Linked DNA regions of Rhodospirillum rubrum ATCC 11170. The protein of the gene in region 1 binds, or shares a complex with, the protein of each later gene. Links are inferred from orthologs where the notes say so. Each region holds a gene or a part of one and is shown in the gene's direction. Other genes may lie near its edges. The genes, in order: RRU_RS01150 and accD.

Region 1 (9,405 bases):
ACAGCGTTTCAACCTCTTCGCGCTCGATCATGCCCAGGCGGCGCATCAGCAGGGCCAGATGGCTCGACATGTCCTTCAGCGTCAGATCCAGGCCTTCGAGAAAGGCCCGGCGCCGCGCCTGTTCCTCAAGCAGAACCAAGGTGCGGGCGATGGTGTCGATGTCTTCGGTCCGTCGGGCCTGGGCGCCGGCGGGCGCGGCCCGGCGGTCGGCGCGAATCACGGCCAAGGCCGATCCCGCCGCCGCGCACAGCCACAAAATTCCCACCGGCACGATCGCCGCCGCCATCATCGAGGCGATGTCGACGGGGGCCATCGCCGCCAGACCCGCTTCTTCGGCCCCGGGAAGAACCAGGGCGACAAAGGCGGCGATCCAGCTCAGAGAAAGCAAAGCGGCGACGGCGAAGGGAACAAAAGGACCGGTCAAGGTGGCTTCTCTCGCGGTTGGGGCGCAAGGGACGCGGCAGTCCATGGGGACAAGGGATGTCCCCTGGAAGCGCTATCCCCGAGGCCTGCGGAGCGGGATGTCCGCATTCTGGGATTAATTGCCTAGCCAAGAGTATGGCACGATGGGAGGGCGCCTGTAAAACCCGGGATAGCGCCGAGTCGGCGATCCCCGGTCAAAACGCCGCCCCCGGCGGTAAGGCGATGGGACCGGCGGACGGTGCGGGCCGGGGCGGCATCCGTCCTGGAAACGACAAGGGCTGAGGGAACGGAGAACGATCGGGCGTGCCGGGCGTTGCTTTTGGGCGGCCCGCGCCGCAAAATGCACGGTGGTCGGTGGACGGGGGCGTTCCAGGGGAGTCGTCGACAGGCCCGACGATGCTCCGACCGCGGCTTGGTGGCCTGGTGAACCCTTTGTGGAGCTGCCCCCTTGAGCTTTCTCAAGCACGTACAGGATTGCAATACCCACGATCTGTCCAATTTCGTGCGCTTCGTCATCGAAGGCCGACGGGTTGGTTGGGTGCGCAAGGCCCTGGCCCAGCGTTTGAAGGCGCATGGGCGCGTCTTCGACGTCACCCGCGACGCCGTTTTGCTCTCGGCCTCGTTGCGCACGCCGCAAAGCCGGACGCGGGCGGTGGCCGATGTTGTCGACCGGCTGGCCGACGAGGGCGTGGTTCCGGCGCCGCGCGGCGAGCTTTACCGGGTGAACCAAAGCTGGGGCGAACCCACCTTGATGCTGCTCGACCGGGCGGTGGTGCCGACCTTTGGCGTGCGCGCCTATGGCGTCCATCTCAACGGCTACGTCGGCGCCGGCGCCGATCTGCATCTCTGGATCGGCCGGCGCAGCCCGGATAAATCGGTGGCGCCCGGCAAGCTCGACAATATGGTGGCCGGCGGTCAGCCCGCCGATCTCAGCTTGCGCCAGAACCTGATCAAGGAATGCGCCGAAGAGGCCGATCTGCCCGAGGCCCTGGCCCGTCAGGCGATTCCGGTGGGGGCGATCACCTATTGCATGGAAAGCCCGGCGGGCATCAAGCCCGACACCTTGTTCCTCTATGATCTGGCCCTGCCCGAGGATTTCCGCCCCCATAACACCGATGGCGAGATGGCCGACTTCATGCTGTGGCCGGCGGCCAAGGTGGTGGAGGCGGTGCGCACCACCGAGGCCTTCAAGTTCAACGTCAATCTGACGGTGATCGATTTCGCCATTCGCCATGGCCTGATCGATCCCGACAACGAACCCGATTATCAGGAAATCCTGGCCGGTCTGCGCGGTCGTCCGCGCGAACGCGCCGCCTCGCCGGCCTGAGGAAGCCTGCTCCCCAAATGGCGGCCCGCCTCAGGCCGTCGGCCAATTGGCCTTGCCGGCCTGCGAGCGCAAGGCGGTATCGGCGCGCCCGGCCGCCGCCTTGCGGTTGACCGCCAGGGCGGCCAGGGCCACCCCCGAGACGATCAGCGTCAAGCCGATGATCAGCGGCACGGTGACGCGCTCGCCCAGCAAAAAGATCGACGACAGCATGCCGATCACCGGGACGCCCAGGGTGATGTTGGACATGGCGAAGGCGCTGACCCGCCGGCCGTATTCCGAGGAGATGACGAAGCAGGCCGAGGTGGCGATCGGGCCGAAGTAGATCAGGAAGCCGATCAGTTCGGGTGTCCAGGCGATGGTCAGGGGCGAGCCGTCGACGCTGGCGGCGATGACGATCAACGGCAGAGCGGCCAGCAGCATCTGCCAGGGGGCGAGATCGATCGGCCGGGCGGTGAAGCGATGGCGCCGCACATGCAAGATCACGAACGACCAGCACATCGCCGACAGCAGCAGCAAGGCGTTGCCCAGCAGCACCGTGCTGTCGCCCCAGTCCATATCGGCGGGCGAGCAGATGACCGCCACCCCCGACAAGCCGACGCACAGCGCCACCCCCTGGGCGGCGGTGGGGCGCTGACCAAAGGCGATCCAGGCGGTCACCACCGCCCATAACGGCGTGGTATAGGCGAGAAGGGCGGCCCGCCCGGCGTCGGTATACTGCATGGCCACCAACCCCAGGCCGGTGAAGGCCATCATCTGCAAGCCGCCGACGCTGGCGACGATCGGCCAGTCGGCGCGCGGCGGCAAGCGCAGTTCCCCGCGGCAGGCCAGGAAGGCGAAGAGGCACAGTCCGCTGCTGGTGAAGCGGATCGCCGCCAACCACAGCGGCGGGGCGAGGCCGACGCAGATCTTCATCACCGGCCAGCTAAAGCCCCAAAGCGCCACCATCACCCCCAGCCAGACCAGGGCCGAGGATTTGAACCCGGGATGAAGGGCGGCCAACGAATCGGCGGCGGGGAGGGCGCTTGGCTGGGACATGGCGGCGGCTTTCCAGGGCGAGAAGGGCGTACCCGGAAAGGATTAACCGGACAGCCTGGAAAATCCGTTTGATCTTGGCATCTTTGCGCCGATTATCAGAGAAATTTGCCGCCTGGATCCCTTACCGAGAAAAATCATGCCCAGCCGTACCGCGCCGCTTGATCGGGCCAGCATCCGCCTGCTTGAAGCGCTTCAGACCAACAGCGAGGTCAGCGTCGCCGAATTGGCCGACCTGGCCGGGCTTTCGACCTCGCCCTGCTGGCGGCGGATCAACGAGCTCAAGGCCCGTGGCGTCATCACCCGCTGCGTGGCGATCGTCGATCCTTTGGCCCTGGGGCTGGCGGTGAATGTCTTCGTCCACGTCTCGCTCGAGCGCCAGGACCGGCGGTCGCTCGATGTCTTCGACGCCGCGGTGCGCCAGCGCCCCGAGGTCATGGAATGCTATCTGATGAGCGGCGAGTCCGATTACCTGCTGCGCGTCGTCGTCGAGGATCTGATCGAATACCAGTCACTGATGATCGATTTCCTCACCCGCATCCCCGGCGTCGCCAGCATCCGCTCGAGTTTCGCGCTGAGTCAGGTGAAATACACCACCGCCCTGCCCACCGCCCATCTGAAGCGCAGCCCGTAGGGGGCGGGTTTTGTGTTGCGGCGCGGCAAGAAAATTGCGCCGGCCCGCGCCAAGTCCGACCGGTCCGTTCGCGGTGGCTTGATCGCGACCGGTCCGCAACCCATTCTTGCCAACGGACGCGCCCGCCAACCGGCCGTCTGGCGCCGACGCCGCCGTTGGCGCTCCAATCACCAGGAACAGGGAATCCCCATGAGCTTCACTCTTGTCGATCAGGCGCCGGCCCGTCTCAACCGTTCGGAACAGGCCGTGCCGGGCTCCAACACCAAATTCCTGGAAAAGGCCGCCAAGGGCGATGCCGACGTGGTGTTCCTCGATCTGGAGGACGCGGTGGCGCCCTCGGAAAAGGAACAGGCGCGCAAGAACATCATCGCCGCGCTCAATGACCTGGACTGGTCGGGCAAGACCGTGTCGCTGCGCATCAACGGCCTTGATACCCATTACATGTACCGCGATGTCATCGACGTGCTGGAACAGGCGCCGGGCAAGCTTGATCTGATCATGATCCCCAAGGCCGGCACGGCGGCCGACGTCTATGCCCTTGATATGCTGGTCACCCAGATCGAAACGGCGACCAAGGTCGACAAGCGCATCGGCTTCGAGCTGATCATCGAAACCGCCTTGGGCATGCGCAATATCCACGAGATCGCCGGGGCCAGCCCGCGCAACGAGTCGTTGCATTTCGGCGTGGCCGATTACGCCGCCTCGACCAAGGCGCGGACGACGGCGATCGGCGGCCCCAACGCCGATTACGGCGTGCTGACCGATCCGCTTGACGATGGCCAGCGGGCCTATCATTGGGGGGACATGTGGCATTACGCCATCGCCCGCATGGTGGTCGCCGCCCGCGCCCACGGCCTGCGCCCGGTTGACGGCCCCTTTGGCGATATCGGCGATCACGACGGCTATCGCGCCCAGGCCTTGCGCGCCGCCGTGCTGGGCTGCGAGGGCAAATGGGCGATCCATCCCAGTCAGGTGACGTTGGCCAACGAGGTGTTCAGCCCCTCGGACAAGGAGGTCGCCCATGCCCAGGCCATTCTTGACGCCATGGAACAGGCGGGCAAAGAGGGCAAGGGGGCGGTTACTCTCAACGGCCGGCTGATCGATATCGCCTCGATCAAGCAGGCCCAGGTGATGGTCGACAAGGCCCGTCAGGTCCGCGCCGGCTAAAAGGCCCCCCGGGGTGGATCGCCAAAAAGGCGGCGATCCACCCTTGGCGCGTGTCCAACCATCCGGAAATGATATCCCTGTTTGGCTCCGGCCCGGCCTTGTGCTAGGGAAGGCGCTTGTTTTGGCGAGCTTTGCGGTCTTTGCTTCGAGCGTCGGCTTTGACCGTCGGCTCTAACCGCCAGCTTTGACCGCCCGCTCTGACCGCCAGCTCTGACCGAATGTGGACAGCCATGCATTTTCTGGACTTCGAGAAGCCGATCGCTGAATTGGAAGGCAAGATCGAGGAACTTCGCCACCTCTCCGATGCCGATGGCATAAACATCGCCGAGGAGGTGGGGCGCCTGCAGCAGAAGGTGGATAAGCAGCTGCGCGCCGTCTATGCCAAGCTTACCCCCTGGCAAAAGGCGCTGGTCGCCCGCCATCCCGATCGGCCCCATTGCCTGGATTACGTCAAGGCGCTGTTCACCGATTTCACGCCCTTGGCCGGCGATCGCCTGTATGGCGAGGATCACGCGGTGATCGGCGGGCTGGCGCGCTTTCGCGGTCACCCGGTGGTCGTCATCGGCCAGGAAAAGGGCAGCGATACGGAAACCCGCCTGCGCCATAACTTCGGCATGGCCCGGCCCGAGGGCTATCGCAAGGCCCAGCGCCTGATGACTCTGGCCGAGCGCTTCCATTTGCCGGTGCTGACCCTGATCGATACCGCCGGGGCCTATCCGGGCGTCGGCGCCGAGGAGCGCGGTCAGGCCGAGGCCATCGCCCGCACCATCGAACGCGGCCTTGATCTGCGCGTGCCCTTGATTTCCTGCGTGATCGGCGAGGGCGGCTCGGGCGGGGCCATCGCCATCGCCACCGGCAACGTCGTCTTGATGCTTGAACACGCCATCTATTCGGTGATTTCGCCGGAGGGCTGCGCCTCGATTCTGTGGCGCAGCGGCGAGATGACCCAGCAGGCCGCCGAGGCCCTGCGGCTGACCGCCCAGGATCTGCTTGAGTTCAAGGTCATCGACGAGGCCATCCCCGAGCCTTTGGGCGGCGCCCATCGCGATCGCGCCATGACCTTCGAGCGGGTGGGCGAGGCCTTCAACCGCCATCTCGAGCAGTTGATGCCCCAGGATGGCGGGGTGCTGCGCGCTCGGCGCCGCGATAAATTCCTGCAGATGGGCCGTCTCGAACTCGCCTAAGGGCCTTTTTGCGCGTCCCGCTCCCTTTTGGCGACAGAATCGATCCCCCCGTGAAAAAAAGCCGGGGATGGCCGTGAACACGTCAGGGAAATCGGCCGTTATATCGGATAGAACGGTCCGATCCCCCCGGTGTTCATCGCCGCTTCCGGCGGATGTCCGCCTTAATCCCTTTGGGGACACCGGCGCCGCCGTTTCTGGATGTAACGAGCCCCTTGTCTGACGAAAGGTGAGAAAATGGCCAAGAAAAAGCTGACCAAGAATATGGGTACGATCGATCGGGGTCTGCGGGCGACCCTCGGCATCTTGTTGCTGGCTCTGGCGGTGTCGGAGACCATCGGATCGTGGGGCTACATCGGCGTGCTGCCTCTGTTCACCTCGATCTGGGGGTGGTGCCCGGCCTATTACCCCTTCGGTTTCTCGACCTGCAAGACGACCGAGCACGGTGAGCCCGACGAGCCCGGCGAACCCACCCCCACGATCTAAGCCCAACCGGCGTCCCGCGCGCAGCGGTCCACGGACCGCTGCGTCCGGATCGCCAAAGGATTTGCCTAAGGCGCCATCATGTCGTCGATCTGCGCCTGATCGAAGGTCCCATGGCCGCCGTGGATGATGGCGCTGGCGACATCGATCATCTTTTGCAAGGCCCGGCTGCCGGCGCGGGCCCGCTCGGCGGCGACCTCGGGCCGGCCTTCGGCGAAGGCCTCGTCGGTGCGGGTGATCGAGAGCAGGGCCAGGGTGTTCATCTGCTCCACCGTCTCCTCGAAGGGCTTCTTGAAGCGTTCGGGGACGTGATCATAGGCGGCGATCGCCAGCTCCCGATCGGAAAAGCCGCTGTCGCGGAAATGATCGGCATAGGATTTCGGCTGCCATTCCTTGCAATCCTCAAGGATATCGGGCATGTCGGGTACCATCTCAAGCAACATGATGACTTCGTTGAAGTGGTTGAGATAGTCCGTAGCGAGAAGGGTCTCGGGATGAATGTTCCGACCTTCGACTTTTTCTTTGAAGCATTCATAGGTCGTCATAGAAACGCCTTTTCTTAGCCGGTCGCTTCGTGCGACCGGTTTACGATAGATCGGTCCGGCAGGCTTGGGCGGAAATTTGGCCTTCTTAATCTAGACAAACGGACATATGGGTTCCCCCCCGAAGCGAAGGAGGGGCGATCCAAGAAAAAAGAGCCGGCGTTGGCGACGCCGGCTCGGTAGCGATCGCGGGGCGAGCCCTACAGCAAGGCGGCGACACCCGGCAGCGTTTTGCCCTCCAGCCATTCCAGGAAGGCGCCGCCGGCCGTCGAGACATAGGAGAACTTGTCTTCCACCCCGGCATTGGCCAGGGCCGAGACCGTATCGCCCCCGCCGGCCACGGTCAGCAGCCGGCCCTCGGCGGTCGCCTGGGCGGCGGCCTGGGCCACCGTATTGGTGGCGGCGTCGAAGGGTTTGATCTCGAAGGCGCCGAAGGGACCGTTCCACACCAGGGTCTTGCACTCGCCGAGTTTGGCGATCACCGCCTGGGCGGTTTGCGGGCCGACATCAAGGATCATCTTGTCGGCCGGCACGGCATCGATCGCCACCACATGGTTTTCGGCCCCTTCCTTGAAGGCCGAGGCGACCACGGCGTCGATCGGCAGCACGATCTCGCACTTCGCCGCGGCGGCCTTTTCAAGGATGGCGCGGGCGGTATCGGCCATATCCTTCTCGCACAAGCTGGCGCCGATCTCGATGCCCTGGGCGAAGAGGAAGGTATTGGCCATGCCGCCGCCGATGATGATCATATCGACCTTGGACACCAGATTGCCGAGCAGCTCTAGCTTGGTCGAGACCTTGGCGCCGCCGACGATGGCCGCGACCGGGCGTTCGGGATTATCCAGCGCCTTGCCCAGGGCCTCCAACTCGGCCTGCATCAGCCGGCCGGCGGCAGCGGGCACCAGACGGGCGATATATTCGGTCGAGGCGTGGGCGCGGTGGGCCGACGAAAAAGCGTCGTTGACGTAGAGATCGCACAGATCGGCCAGCTTCTGGGCGAAGGCCGGATCGTTCTTTTCTTCTTCGTCGTGGAAGCGCAGGTTTTCAAGCAGGGCGACTTCGCCCGGCGCCAGACCATTGACCACCAATTCGGCGGCCGGACCGACGCAATCCTCGGCGAAGGCCACCGGAACGCCGCCCAGGGCCCGCGACAGCGGCTCGACGATCGGCCTCAGGCTCATCTCGGGAACGCGCTTGCCCTTGGGGCGGCCGAAGTGCGAGCAGACGACCACGCAGGCGCCCCTGCTGGCCAGGGCCAGGATGGTTTCGGCCGAGCGGTCGATGCGGGTGGTATCAGTGACCACACCATCGCGGATCGGCACGTTGAGGTCGGCGCGCACCAGCACGCGCTTGCCGTTCACATCCAGGTCGTCAATCGTCTTGAAGCTGGCCATCGGTCGTTTTCCCCGTCTTTTCGTGGTGCGCTCGAAAACCCGGCCGCCCTTTTTGCGCAAGGGCGGCCGGATAGCATGGTCGGGTGGGCCGTCGTTAGATCAGCTTGCCCATCTCGACGGCGGTGTCGAGCATGCGGTTGGAGAAGCCCCATTCGTTATCGTACCACGACAGGACGCGGGCGAAGGTGCCCTGAACGACCTTGGTCTGCGGCAGATCGAAGGTCGAGCTGTTCTTGTTGTGATTGAAGTCGATGCTGACAAGCGGCAGCTCGTTGATACCGAGAACGCCCTTGAGCTTGCCGGCGGCGGCTTCCTTCATCGCCGCGCCGATGGCTTCGGCGGTGGCGGTCTTGGACAGCACGACCTTGAGATCGACGACCGAGACGTTGGGGGTCGGCACGCGGATCGAGGTGCCGTCAAGCTTGCCGGCCAGTTCGGGCAGAACCAGACCAACGGCCTTGGCGGCGCCGGTCGTCGTCGGGATCATCGACACGGCGGCGGCGCGGGCCCGGTGCAGGTCCTTGTGCAGGGTGTCAACGGTGCGCTGGTCGCCGGTGTAGGAGTGGATGGTGGTCATGAAGCCGTGCTCGATGCCGAACACGGAATGAAGCACCTGGGCCACCGGGGCCAGACAGTTGGTGGTGCACGACGCGTTGGAAACGACCAGATGGTCCTTGGTCAGCTTGTCGTGATTGACACCGTAAACCACGGTCAGATCGGCGCCGTTCGACGGCGCCGAAACCAGAACGCGCTTGGCGCCGGCTTCGAGATGCACCTTGGCCTTCTCGCGGTCGGAGAAAATGCCGGTGCATTCCATGACGATGTCGATGTTCAGGTCGCCCCAGGGCAACTTGGTCGGATCGCGCTCGGCCAGAACCTTCACCGGGGTGCCGGCGATGGTCATCACGTCGCCGCTGACCGACACGTCGCCGGGCAGCACGCCGTGGACGGAATCGAACTTGATCAGATGGGCATTGGCTTCCGGCGATCCCAGGTCATTGATCGCCACCACCTCCACATCCTTGCGACCCGATTCAACCAGGGCGCGCAGCACGAGGCGGCCGATGCGGCCGAAACCGTTGATCGCTACACGAACAGCCATGTCGTATCCTCCATAAGGTCTGGCTTTCCCGGGGGCACGGGAACGCGCCCGCCGGTCTCTACGGAAAAGCGGTTCGCCCGGGCGGGGGGCGGCTGCGCCGGAGGGAGTCGGAGCCGGGAG
Region 2 (9,371 bases), 3.7 Mb from region 1 along the record:
AGGTGCGGGCTCGGCTGTTCGACACCTCGGGCACCCTGGTCGCCGATAGCCGCCGGCTGGTCGGCTATGGCGGCATGGTCCAGGTGATGGATCTGCCGCCGCCCGTGCTTCCCGACAACGGAGTCGGGCTGTTGCGGCGGTTCTATGACGCGATCATCCATCCTTCGAGCGATCTGGCGAAGCTTCAGCCCTATATCGAGCGGCCCAATCAGTCGGCCGAGGACTATCCCGAAGTTCTGCGCGCCCTGACCGAGGGGGAAAGCGGCTTTTTCATGCGGGTGCGGCCAACCCGCGACCGGGTGCTGTCGGTCGCCGTGCCGGTGCAATATTACAAGCAGGTGGTTGGCGCCGTCATGGTCAGCCGGGGCGCCGAGGAGATCGACGAAACCCTGTTCGAGATGCGCCTGGGGGTGATCGAGATCTTCGCCTTCACCCTGGCCCTGACCATCTTGCTGTCGTTCTATATCGCCGGCACCATCGTGCGGCCGCTGCTGCGGCTGGCCGGCGCCGCCGATCGCGTTCGCCACGGCAAGGCCGGTCGCCACGAGGCGATCCCCGATTTCTCCAACCGCCGCGACGAACTGGGCGACCTGTCGGCCGCCCTGCGCGAGATGACCGAGGTGCTGTGGGCGCGCATGGACGCGATCGAACGCTTCGCCGCCGATGTCGCCCATGAGATCAAGAATCCGCTGACCTCGTTGCGCAGCGCCGTTGAAACCGTCGCCCGCATCGATGATCCCAATCAGCAAAAACGCCTGATGGCGGTGATCGTCGATGACGTTCAGCGCCTAAACCGGCTGATCACCGATATCTCCGACGCCTCGCGCCTGGATGCCGAGCTGTCGCGGGCCGAGATGGAATCGGTCGAGATCCGGCCGATGCTGGAAATGCTGGCCGAGGTTCACGCCGCCGAGGCCGAACAGCGCGGGGTGACGATCAAGGTGATGGGCGATGCCGGCGACGCGCTGGGCATCGAAGGTCTGGAAGGCCGCCTGGTCCAGGTCTTCCGCAATCTGATCGGCAACGCGGTGTCCTTCAGCCCGCCCGGTGGCACCATCACGCTGCGCGCTTGGCGAACCAAGGGCAAGGTGGTGATCACCGTGGCCGATGACGGCCCGGGCATTCCGCCGGGCAAGGAGGCCGATATCTTCAAGCGCTTCTATTCCGAGCGGCCGCGCGAGGAGAAATTCGGCACCCATTCCGGCCTGGGGCTGTCGATTTCCCAGCAGATCGTTGAAACCCATCGCGGCACCATCCGCGCCGAGAATCGCCGCGATGGCGAGGGAAAGATCGTCGGCGCGATGTTCACCGTGGAACTGCCCAGCCCAACCCCGGGGAAGTAAGCCGCGGGCCCCCGGTCGCCCTTGCCCGTCCGCCGAGAAAGAAAGCTTCAAGACAAGTCTCTCCCCGGCCTTTTCGGACGTGGGGTTTTCGTGTAAGGCATGCCCATGGCACAGATGACGCAAAATCCGGTTTTCGTCGCGATCGACACCACCGTTGTCGGCGATGCGACCACCCTTGCCGCCCGCCTCCATGACGAGGTCGGCGGCATCAAGCTTGGACTCGAGTTTTTCGCCCGCAATGGGCACAAGGGCGTCAAGGAGGTGTGCAGGGCCGGCGCCCTGCCGCTGTTCCTTGATCTCAAGTTCCATGACATCCCCAATACGGTGGCCGGGGCGGTGCGCGCGGTGATGCCGCTGGCGCCGGCCTTGCTCAATGTCCACGCCTGTGGCGGGCGGGCGATGATGATCGCCGCGCGCGAGGCCGCGCAAAGCGAGGCCCTGGCCCTGGGGATCGCGCCGCCCAAGATGATCGCCGTGACCGTGCTGACCAGCATGGACGACGACGATCTGGGCGGAACCGGCGTCGCCGGCGGCGTGCTTGATCAGGTGCGGCGTTTGGCCGCCCTGACCCGCGACGCCGGGCTTGATGGCGTGGTCTGCTCGGCCCGCGAGGCCCGGGTGCTGCGCGCCGATTTGGGCGATGATTTCTTGCTGGTGACGCCGGGGGTGCGGCCGCTGTGGTCGACCACCAACGACCAGAAGCGGGTGGTCACCCCGCAAGAGGCGATGGCCGAGGGGGCCGATGTGCTGGTGATCGGCCGGCCGATCACCGGGGCGACCGATCCCGCCCAGGCGGCGCGGCTGATCGCCGGGGAAATCGTGGGATGGGACGTCGGGATATGAGCGAGACCCTGATCAAGATCTGTGGATTGACCGACGAGGACGGCGTCGATGCCGCCGTCGAAGCCGGGGTCGACATGATCGGCTTCGTTTTCTTCGAGCCCTCGCCGCGCGATCTCGATCCGGCGCGGGCGGCCGAACTGCTGGACGGCGTGCCCCATGCCGAAGAGGGCGGGCCGCTGCGCGTCGGTTTGTTCGTCGATGCCGATGATGCGACCCTGGAGGCGGTTTTCGCCGGGGTGCGCCTGGACGTTTTGCAGTTCCATGGCGAGGAAAGCCCCGAGCGGGTGGAATGGGCGCGCCTGGAATACGGCCTGCCGGTGATCAAGGCCCTGCCGATCGCCAGCGCCGCCGATCTGGAGCGGGCGGCGCTTTATGCCGAGGTCGCCGATTACCTGCTGTTTGACGCCCGCCCCCCGGCCGGCGCCGACCGCCCGGGCGGCCATGCCCAGACCTTCGACTGGTCGCTGCTGGCCGGTTTCTCGGCGCCGGTGCCCTGGTTGCTGGCCGGCGGCCTGACGCCCGAGAACGTCGCCGAAGCCATCAAGGTCAGCGGCGCCACCGCCGTGGATGTGTCGAGCGGCGTGGAGACGGTGCGCGGGATCAAGGATCCCGAGCGCGTCAGCGCCTTCGTCAAAGCCGTTCGCGAAGGCTGAAGCGCCATGATCCCGCCCTATCGCGAGCACCCGCTGCGCGAGGTGTTGATTAACGAGTTGCACGCCCGGCCCTCGGAAACCATCGAGGCGCCGGTCCGGCTGAGCCATTTGGCGGTGCTGACGGGCGAGATCACCGATCCCAGCCTGGACCACCTGGGGCTGCTCTGCGCGCGCATGGGCGAAACGGTGCCGGCCAAGGGGGCGACCCGCTTCAACGCCAATCTGGGCGGGCTGGGCCTGCAGTTCGAACGTCATACCGAGTTCTGCACCTATACTTTCCAGCGCCGCGGGCGAACGGGGGATCTGCCCTTCGACCAGCCGGCGCTTGATATGGTGCCACCCGACTGGCTGGCCACCCTGCCCGGTCAGGTGCTGTCGGCGGTGCATCTGGTGGTCGAGCCCAAGGACACGCCCGAGTATTCGATCGAGGAACTCAGCATTCGCCATTTCGCCGGCAATCCGGTGGTCGGGTCGGCGGTCGGAGGCGGCGCCGCCTTCGCCTATTCCGATCTGCGATTGCACGATGACCGCTGCCTGCGCATGCTGATCCGCGACGTCGATCTCAATCCCCGTCATGCCGGACGTCTGGTGCAGCGGCTGCTCGAGCTCAACACCTATCGGGCCCTGGCGCTGCTCGCCCTACCGATGGCCCGGGAATCGAGCCCGGGCCTGCGACGGATCGATATGGTCCTGGCCCATGTAGCGGCGCGGATGGCCGATCCCAACGGCGTGGATTCCGATGCCGAATTGTTATCGGAGCTGTCCAATCTGACCGCCGAGGTCGAATCCCTGGCGGCGGCCAATTCCTATCGCATCGCCGCCACCCGGGCCTATCACGCCCTGGTCCAGCGCCGGCTGGAGGAATTGCGCGAGGTGCGTCTTGATGGCGTCGTTACCTTCGGCGCCTTCATGGACCGCCGATTGACCCCGGCGATGGCCACGGTGGACTCGGTTTCCGAACGCATCGAGTCGCTGTCCGAACGCGGGGCGCGGGTCGCCAGTCTGCTGCGCGCCCGGGTCGAGGTCGATCTTCAGGCCCAGAACAAGCGCCTGCTTGAAAGCATGAACCGCCGGGCCCGCATCCAGCTGCGTCTGCAAGAGGCGGTTGAAGGGCTGTCGGTGGTGGCCATCAGTTATTATCTGGTCGGGCTTGTCGGCTATATGGCCAAGGGCGTGTCCGGCGCCGGGGTGGAGGTCAAGGAAAGCGTCGTCACCGCCATCGCCGTACCGGTGATCGTCGCCAGCGTCTGGCTGGTGTTGCGCCGGGCCAAACGCGCCATGCTCAATCGCGCCGATTAATCCCTTCAAGGCGGACCGCATAAGATCGCCGCGCCCTTGGCGCCGGCCCGGTGGGGTCGCATAAGATCGCGGCGCTCTTGGCGCCGGCCCGACGGGGCCGCATAAAAGAGCGGCGCTCTTGGCGCCGGGTGATGGGCTGCGCTATAACCAGCACCCGCCAGGAAGGGATCTCCGATGACCACCATGCCAAACACCTACCGCTCCGGCCCCGATGATCGCGGTCATTTCGGACTGCACGGCGGGCGCTATGTCGCCGAAACCCTGATGCCGCTGATCCTCGATCTGGAAAAGGCTTGGGAAGCGACCCGCGATGATCCGGCGTTCAAGGCCGAGCTGGGCGGCTATCTCGCCACCTATGTCGGCCGGCCGAGCCCGCTGTACTTCGCCCGCCGTCTGACCGAGGCCCTGGGCGGGGCAAAGATCTATTTCAAGCGCGAAGACCTCAACCATACGGGCGCCCATAAGATCAACAATTGCATGGGGCAGATCCTGCTCGCCAGGCGCATGGGCAAGACGCGGATCATCGCCGAAACCGGCGCCGGCCAGCATGGGGTGGCCACCGCCACCGTCTGCGCCCTGTTTGGCATGCCCTGCGTGATTTACATGGGCGCCACCGATATCGAGCGTCAGGCGCCCAATGTGTTCCGCATGAAGCTGCTTGGCGCCGAGGTCCGCCCGGTGACCAGCGGCGCGGGCACCCTCAAGGACGCGATGAACGACGCCATGCGCGACTGGGTCGCCAATGTCGCCGACACCTATTACCTGATCGGCACGGCGGCCGGCCCCCATCCCTATCCGGCGATGGTCCGCGACCTGCAGAAGGTCATCGGCGAGGAAGCCCGCGCCCAGGTGCTCGAGGCCGAGGGTCGGCTGCCCGACACCCTGATCGCCTGCATCGGCGGCGGCTCCAACGCCATCGGCCTGTTCCACCCCTTCCTGGACGATCCCGACGTGCGCATCATCGGTGTCGAGGCCGCCGGCGAGGGCTTGGACAAGCGCCATGCCGCCTCAATGGCCGGGGGGCGTCTGGGCGTGCTGCATGGCAACCGCACCTATCTGCTTCAGGACGGCGCCGGCCAGATCACCGAGGCCCATTCGATTTCCGCCGGCCTGGATTATCCCGGCGTCGGCCCCGAGCACGCCTGGCTCAAGGACAGCGGCCGGGTCGAGTATGTGCCGATCACCGACGACGAGGCGGTTCACGCCTTCCAGGAAACCACCAAGCTCGAAGGGATCATTCCGGCCCTGGAAAGCAGCCACGCCATCGCCCATGCCATGAAGATCGCCCCCACCCTGCCGGCCGATCATCTGATGGTGGTCAGCCTGTCGGGGCGCGGCGACAAGGACGTGGGGACGATCGCCAAGGTTCTGGGCAGTGATTTCAAGGGAATGATGCCGTGAGCGCCACCACGCCGACCACCGATCGCCTCTCCCGCCGCTTCGCCGCCCTCAAGGCCGAAGGCCGGGGGGGCCTTGTCACCTATGTCATGGCCGGCGATCCCGACCAGGAAACGGCCCTCGCCCTGATGCGCGGCCTGCCCGGCGCCGGGGCCGATATCATCGAATTGGGAATGCCGTTTTCCGATCCGATGGCCGATGGCCCGGCGATCCAGGCCGCCGCCCTGCGCGCCCTGGCCGCCGGGATGACCCTGACGGGGACCTTGGAAACCCTGAAGGCGTTCCGCGCCACCGATGATGACACCCCGGTGGTTCTGATGGGCTATTACAATCCCATCCATTATTACGGGGCCGAGGCCTTCGCCCGCGACGCCGCCCTGGCCGGCGCCGACGGCCTGATCATCGTCGACCTGCCGCCCGAGGAGGCCGACGAGCTTCTACCCTTCCTGCGCGCCCAGGGTCTGCATCTGATCATGCTGGCGACGCCGACCACCGATGAGGCGCGGCTGCCGGCGATTCTCGAGCGGGCGAGCGGGTTTCTTTATTATGTTTCGATCGCCGGCATCACCGGAACGGCCGCCGCCGATGCCGGGGGCGTCGCCCAGGCGGTCGCCCGCATCCGCCGGAAAACCGATCTGCCGATCGCCATCGGCTTTGGCGTATCCACCCCGGCCCAGGCGGCGACGATGGCGCGGGTCGGTGATGCCGCCGTGGTCGGTTCGGCCATTGTCCGCCGGCTGGCCGAGGGCGGGGACGTGCTGGGCTTCGTTGGCGAATTGGCCGGCGCCCTGCGCAAGGTCGACGCGGCGGGGTAAATCAAATCACCCGCGCCCGGAGAGCGGCTGTTTTGGCTCGTCCCCGGGCGCCGGGCGCGATGCCTGATCTAGGGCGGGGAGCGTGCAATCAGATTCACGCTCCCCGTCCTACGATTTTGATAGTCAAGCAAATCGTCGTCGCACTCTGGTTCAGATTGCTAGGGGATTTGCTCTAGCTTAACAGCGAGTGCCGTTCGCGCTCGGCCGGCTCATCGGCGACCTCCGCGGCGGTGGGATTGGACGTATAGGCCAGCAGGCTTTTGTTCACATCCACCGAGGCCGCCTTTTCCTGAAGGGCGATCACCGCCTGACCGGCTGTGGCGGTAGCGGCGGTAGCGGCGGTCGTCGCGGTGGCGGTGGCGGTGGTCGTCGCGGTGGCGGCCGCGATCGGCGTTCCATTGGTTTTTTCTTCGAACTGCGCCTTGATCATTTCGCGGATCTCCGCCTCGATCTTTTCGCGTTCGTCGGCCGGCAGGGCGGCGAGACTTGCCTCGTCCAGGCCCTTGGCGGCCAGTAAGCTGTAGCGCATCTTCTCCGCCGGGCTCAGGTTCACGAAGGCGAGGAACTCGTTCTTGGCCTTGGTCCCCTCCGACTCCGCGTCCTCTTCGACCCCGGCGGCGCCAGGCGAGTTGAGGAAAGTCGAAAACAGCCCCTGTACCTTGTCTTTCTCCTTGTCCTTATCCTTGCTGCTCGTCGTCAAGGACGACGACGGGGAATTTCCCGATCCTATCACCTCGATCGTCATCGCAAATCCTCCTGATCGTCTGGTGGGTGATGGCAGGCAAGAACCATGCCGGGTTGCGGCGACGGGGGTCGGCGGATTTGCCGGGGATCGCCGGGGATCGGCGGAGGTAAGGGGGGCCGAAACTGCCCGGTGCGGGCAGTTTTTGCCCGGTCAGCCCGTTGATGACGATCGATGGGGCGCGGCTCGGGCTTTCCCACGCCCCGCCGACGTGATAGACCCCCACCTTCGCGCAACGGTCTAGAGAGCACGCGACCCATGAACTGGCTGACAACCTACGTCCGGCCCAAGATCCGCAGCCTCGTCGGCCCCCGGGAGGTCCCCGAGAACCTCTGGCGGAAGTGCCCGGCTTGCGGGCATATGATCTTCCACAAAGAGTTGGAAAAGGCCCTTCAGGTCTGCACCCATTGCGGCCATCACATGCGCCTGCCGATCAAGCAGCGCCTGGAGCTGTTGTTCGATGACGGCGCCTATACGGCGATCGAGCTGCCCAAGCCGCCGCTTGATCCGCTGCGCTTCAAGGACATCAAGCGCTATTCCGACCGCTTGAAGGAAGCCCAGGCCAAAACCGGCGAAAAAGACGCGATCATCGTCGGTCATGGCAAGCTGATGGGCCAGGGCGTGGTCGTCGCCGCCTTCAATTTCGACTTCATGGGCGGCTCGATGGGCATGGCCGTGGGCGAGGGGCTGGTCGCCGCCGCCGAACTGGCCTTGCTGCAAAAGGTGCCGCTGATCGCCATCCCGTCGTCGGGGGGGGCGCGCATGCAGGAAGGCATCCTGTCGCTGATGCAGATGGCGCGCTCGACCGTCGCCGTCGATCGGGTGAAGGAAGCCGGCCTGCCCTATATTGTGCTGCTCACCGATCCGACCACCGGCGGCGTCACCGCCTCCTTCGCCATGCTGGGCGATATCGCCCTGGCCGAACCCGGGGCGGTGATCGGTTTCGCCGGCGCCCGGGTGATCGAGACGACGATCCGCGAAAAACTGCCCGAAGGCTTCCAGCGTTCCGAATACCTGCTGGAACACGGCATGGTCGACATGGTGGTGCCGCGTTCCGAGCTGAAGGAGACCTTGGCCCGCTTGATGGCGCTGCTGATGCGCCGCCCGCCAGCCGCCGAGGTGGTGACCCTGTCGCCGGACCACCGCCCCGCCGTGGTCGAGACGCCGCGCGAGGCGCCCAAGCCCAAGCCCCGGCCGCCGGTCGAGGATTTGGAGGCGGTGGCCCGCAAGGTCGATGACGCCGACTTCGACGGGGCGGACGCCCCGCCACCGCCCGCGCCCAAGCCGGCGAAGCCTTAGGCGGACCGTTGGCATGAACGCTCCCGATGGGGTGCTCGCCCGCTTGATGGGCCTGCACCCCAAGGTGATCGACCTGTCGCTCGGCCGCGTCGAGCGGTTGCTGGCCGCCCTGGGCCACCCCGAACGGGCCCTGCCGCCGGTCATCCATGTCGCGGGCACCAATGGCAAGGGATCGGTGGTCGCCACCTGCCGGGCCCTTCTGGAGGCGGCGGGCTACCGGGTCCATGTCTATACCAGCCCCCATTTGGTGCGCTTTGGCGAACGCATCCGGCTGGCCGGCACCCTGATCGCCGACGAGGCGCTCCGTCGGCTGCTTGAAGAGGTGGAAAGCGCCAATGCCAAGGCGCCGATCACCTTTTTCGAGGTGACGACGGCGGCGGCCTTCCTGGCCTTTTCGCGAAGCCCCGCCGATGTGACCTTGCTCGAGGTCGGCCTGGGCGGGCGCCTTGACGCCACCAATGTCATCGCCGATCCCGCCGTTTGCGCGGTGACGCCGATCGATCTTGATCATCAGCAGTATCTGGGATCAACGCTGACGGCCATCGCCGGGGAAAAGGCCGGGATTCTCAAGGCCGGAGCCCCCGCCGTCATCGCCCCCCAACCGCCCGAGGCCGCCCAAACCCTCGCCGCCCGCGCCACCGCCGTCGGCGCGCCGACCCTCTGGGCCGGGCGCGACTGGTCGTGGGAGCGCACGACGACGGGCTGGCGTTTCGCCGGGCTCGATCTGCCGCTCCCCGTGCTTGCCGGTCCCCATCAACTGGGCAACGCCGCCCAGGCCCTGGCGGTGATCGACGCCCTGGAGGCACGGACCGGCCTGCGGGTCGAGGGCGTGGCGCGGGCCAGGGGGCTGCGCGCCGTCGACTGGCCGGCCCGCCTGCAACGGTTAGACAGCGGCCCCTTGGTCGAGAGACTGGCCCCGGGAACCACCTTGTGGCTGGACGGTGGCCATAATCCCCATGCCGGCCGCGCCCTGGCCGCC

Evidence for each region.
Region 2: the proteins of RRU_RS01150 (region 1) and accD are in contact, whole or in part, in a solved structure (PDB 8UXZ), measured with the Escherichia coli proteins. The link is inferred for Rhodospirillum rubrum ATCC 11170 from one-to-one orthologs.

Annotation. Positions count from the first base shown.
Region 1 is NC_007643.1:265,268-274,672, forward strand. The notes cover bases 3,935-6,790. They hold RRU_RS01150 (acetyl-CoA carboxylase carboxyltransferase subunit alpha), read left to right. Parts: upstream 3,935-4,813; coding sequence 4,814-5,767; downstream 5,768-6,790. Other genes in these bases: RRU_RS01145 (HpcH/HpaI aldolase/citrate lyase family protein), read left to right, coding at 3,935-4,583; RRU_RS01155 (YgaP family membrane protein), read left to right, coding at 6,002-6,250; RRU_RS01160 (hypothetical protein), read right to left, coding at 6,316-6,790. Also shown: RRU_RS01125 (hypothetical protein), read right to left, coding at 1-424; RRU_RS01130 (DUF4743 domain-containing protein), read left to right, coding at 872-1,750; RRU_RS01135 (DMT family transporter), read right to left, coding at 1,781-2,785; RRU_RS01140 (Lrp/AsnC family transcriptional regulator), read left to right, coding at 2,922-3,416; more of RRU_RS01145, read left to right, coding at 3,606-3,934; more of RRU_RS01160, read right to left, coding at 6,791-6,792; RRU_RS01165 (phosphoglycerate kinase), read right to left, coding at 6,990-8,183; gap (type I glyceraldehyde-3-phosphate dehydrogenase), read right to left, coding at 8,278-9,285. UniProt on the Escherichia coli protein: Component of the acetyl coenzyme A carboxylase (ACC) complex. First, biotin carboxylase catalyzes the carboxylation of biotin on its carrier protein (BCCP) and then the CO(2) group is transferred by the carboxyltransferase to acetyl-CoA to form malonyl-CoA.
Region 2 is NC_007643.1:3,940,376-3,949,746, forward strand. What follows is about bases 6,550-9,371. They hold accD (acetyl-CoA carboxylase, carboxyltransferase subunit beta), read left to right. Parts: upstream 6,550-7,351; coding sequence 7,352-8,392; downstream 8,393-9,371. Other genes in these bases: RRU_RS17720 (hypothetical protein), read right to left, coding at 6,550-7,051; RRU_RS17730 (bifunctional folylpolyglutamate synthase/dihydrofolate synthase), read left to right, coding at 8,406-9,371. Outside these bases: RRU_RS17690 (stimulus-sensing domain-containing protein), read left to right, coding at 1-1,343; pyrF (orotidine-5'-phosphate decarboxylase), read left to right, coding at 1,443-2,186; RRU_RS17700 (phosphoribosylanthranilate isomerase), read left to right, coding at 2,183-2,839; RRU_RS17705 (DUF3422 family protein), read left to right, coding at 2,846-4,138; trpB (tryptophan synthase subunit beta), read left to right, coding at 4,313-5,539; trpA (tryptophan synthase subunit alpha), read left to right, coding at 5,536-6,351; more of RRU_RS17720, read right to left, coding at 6,524-6,549.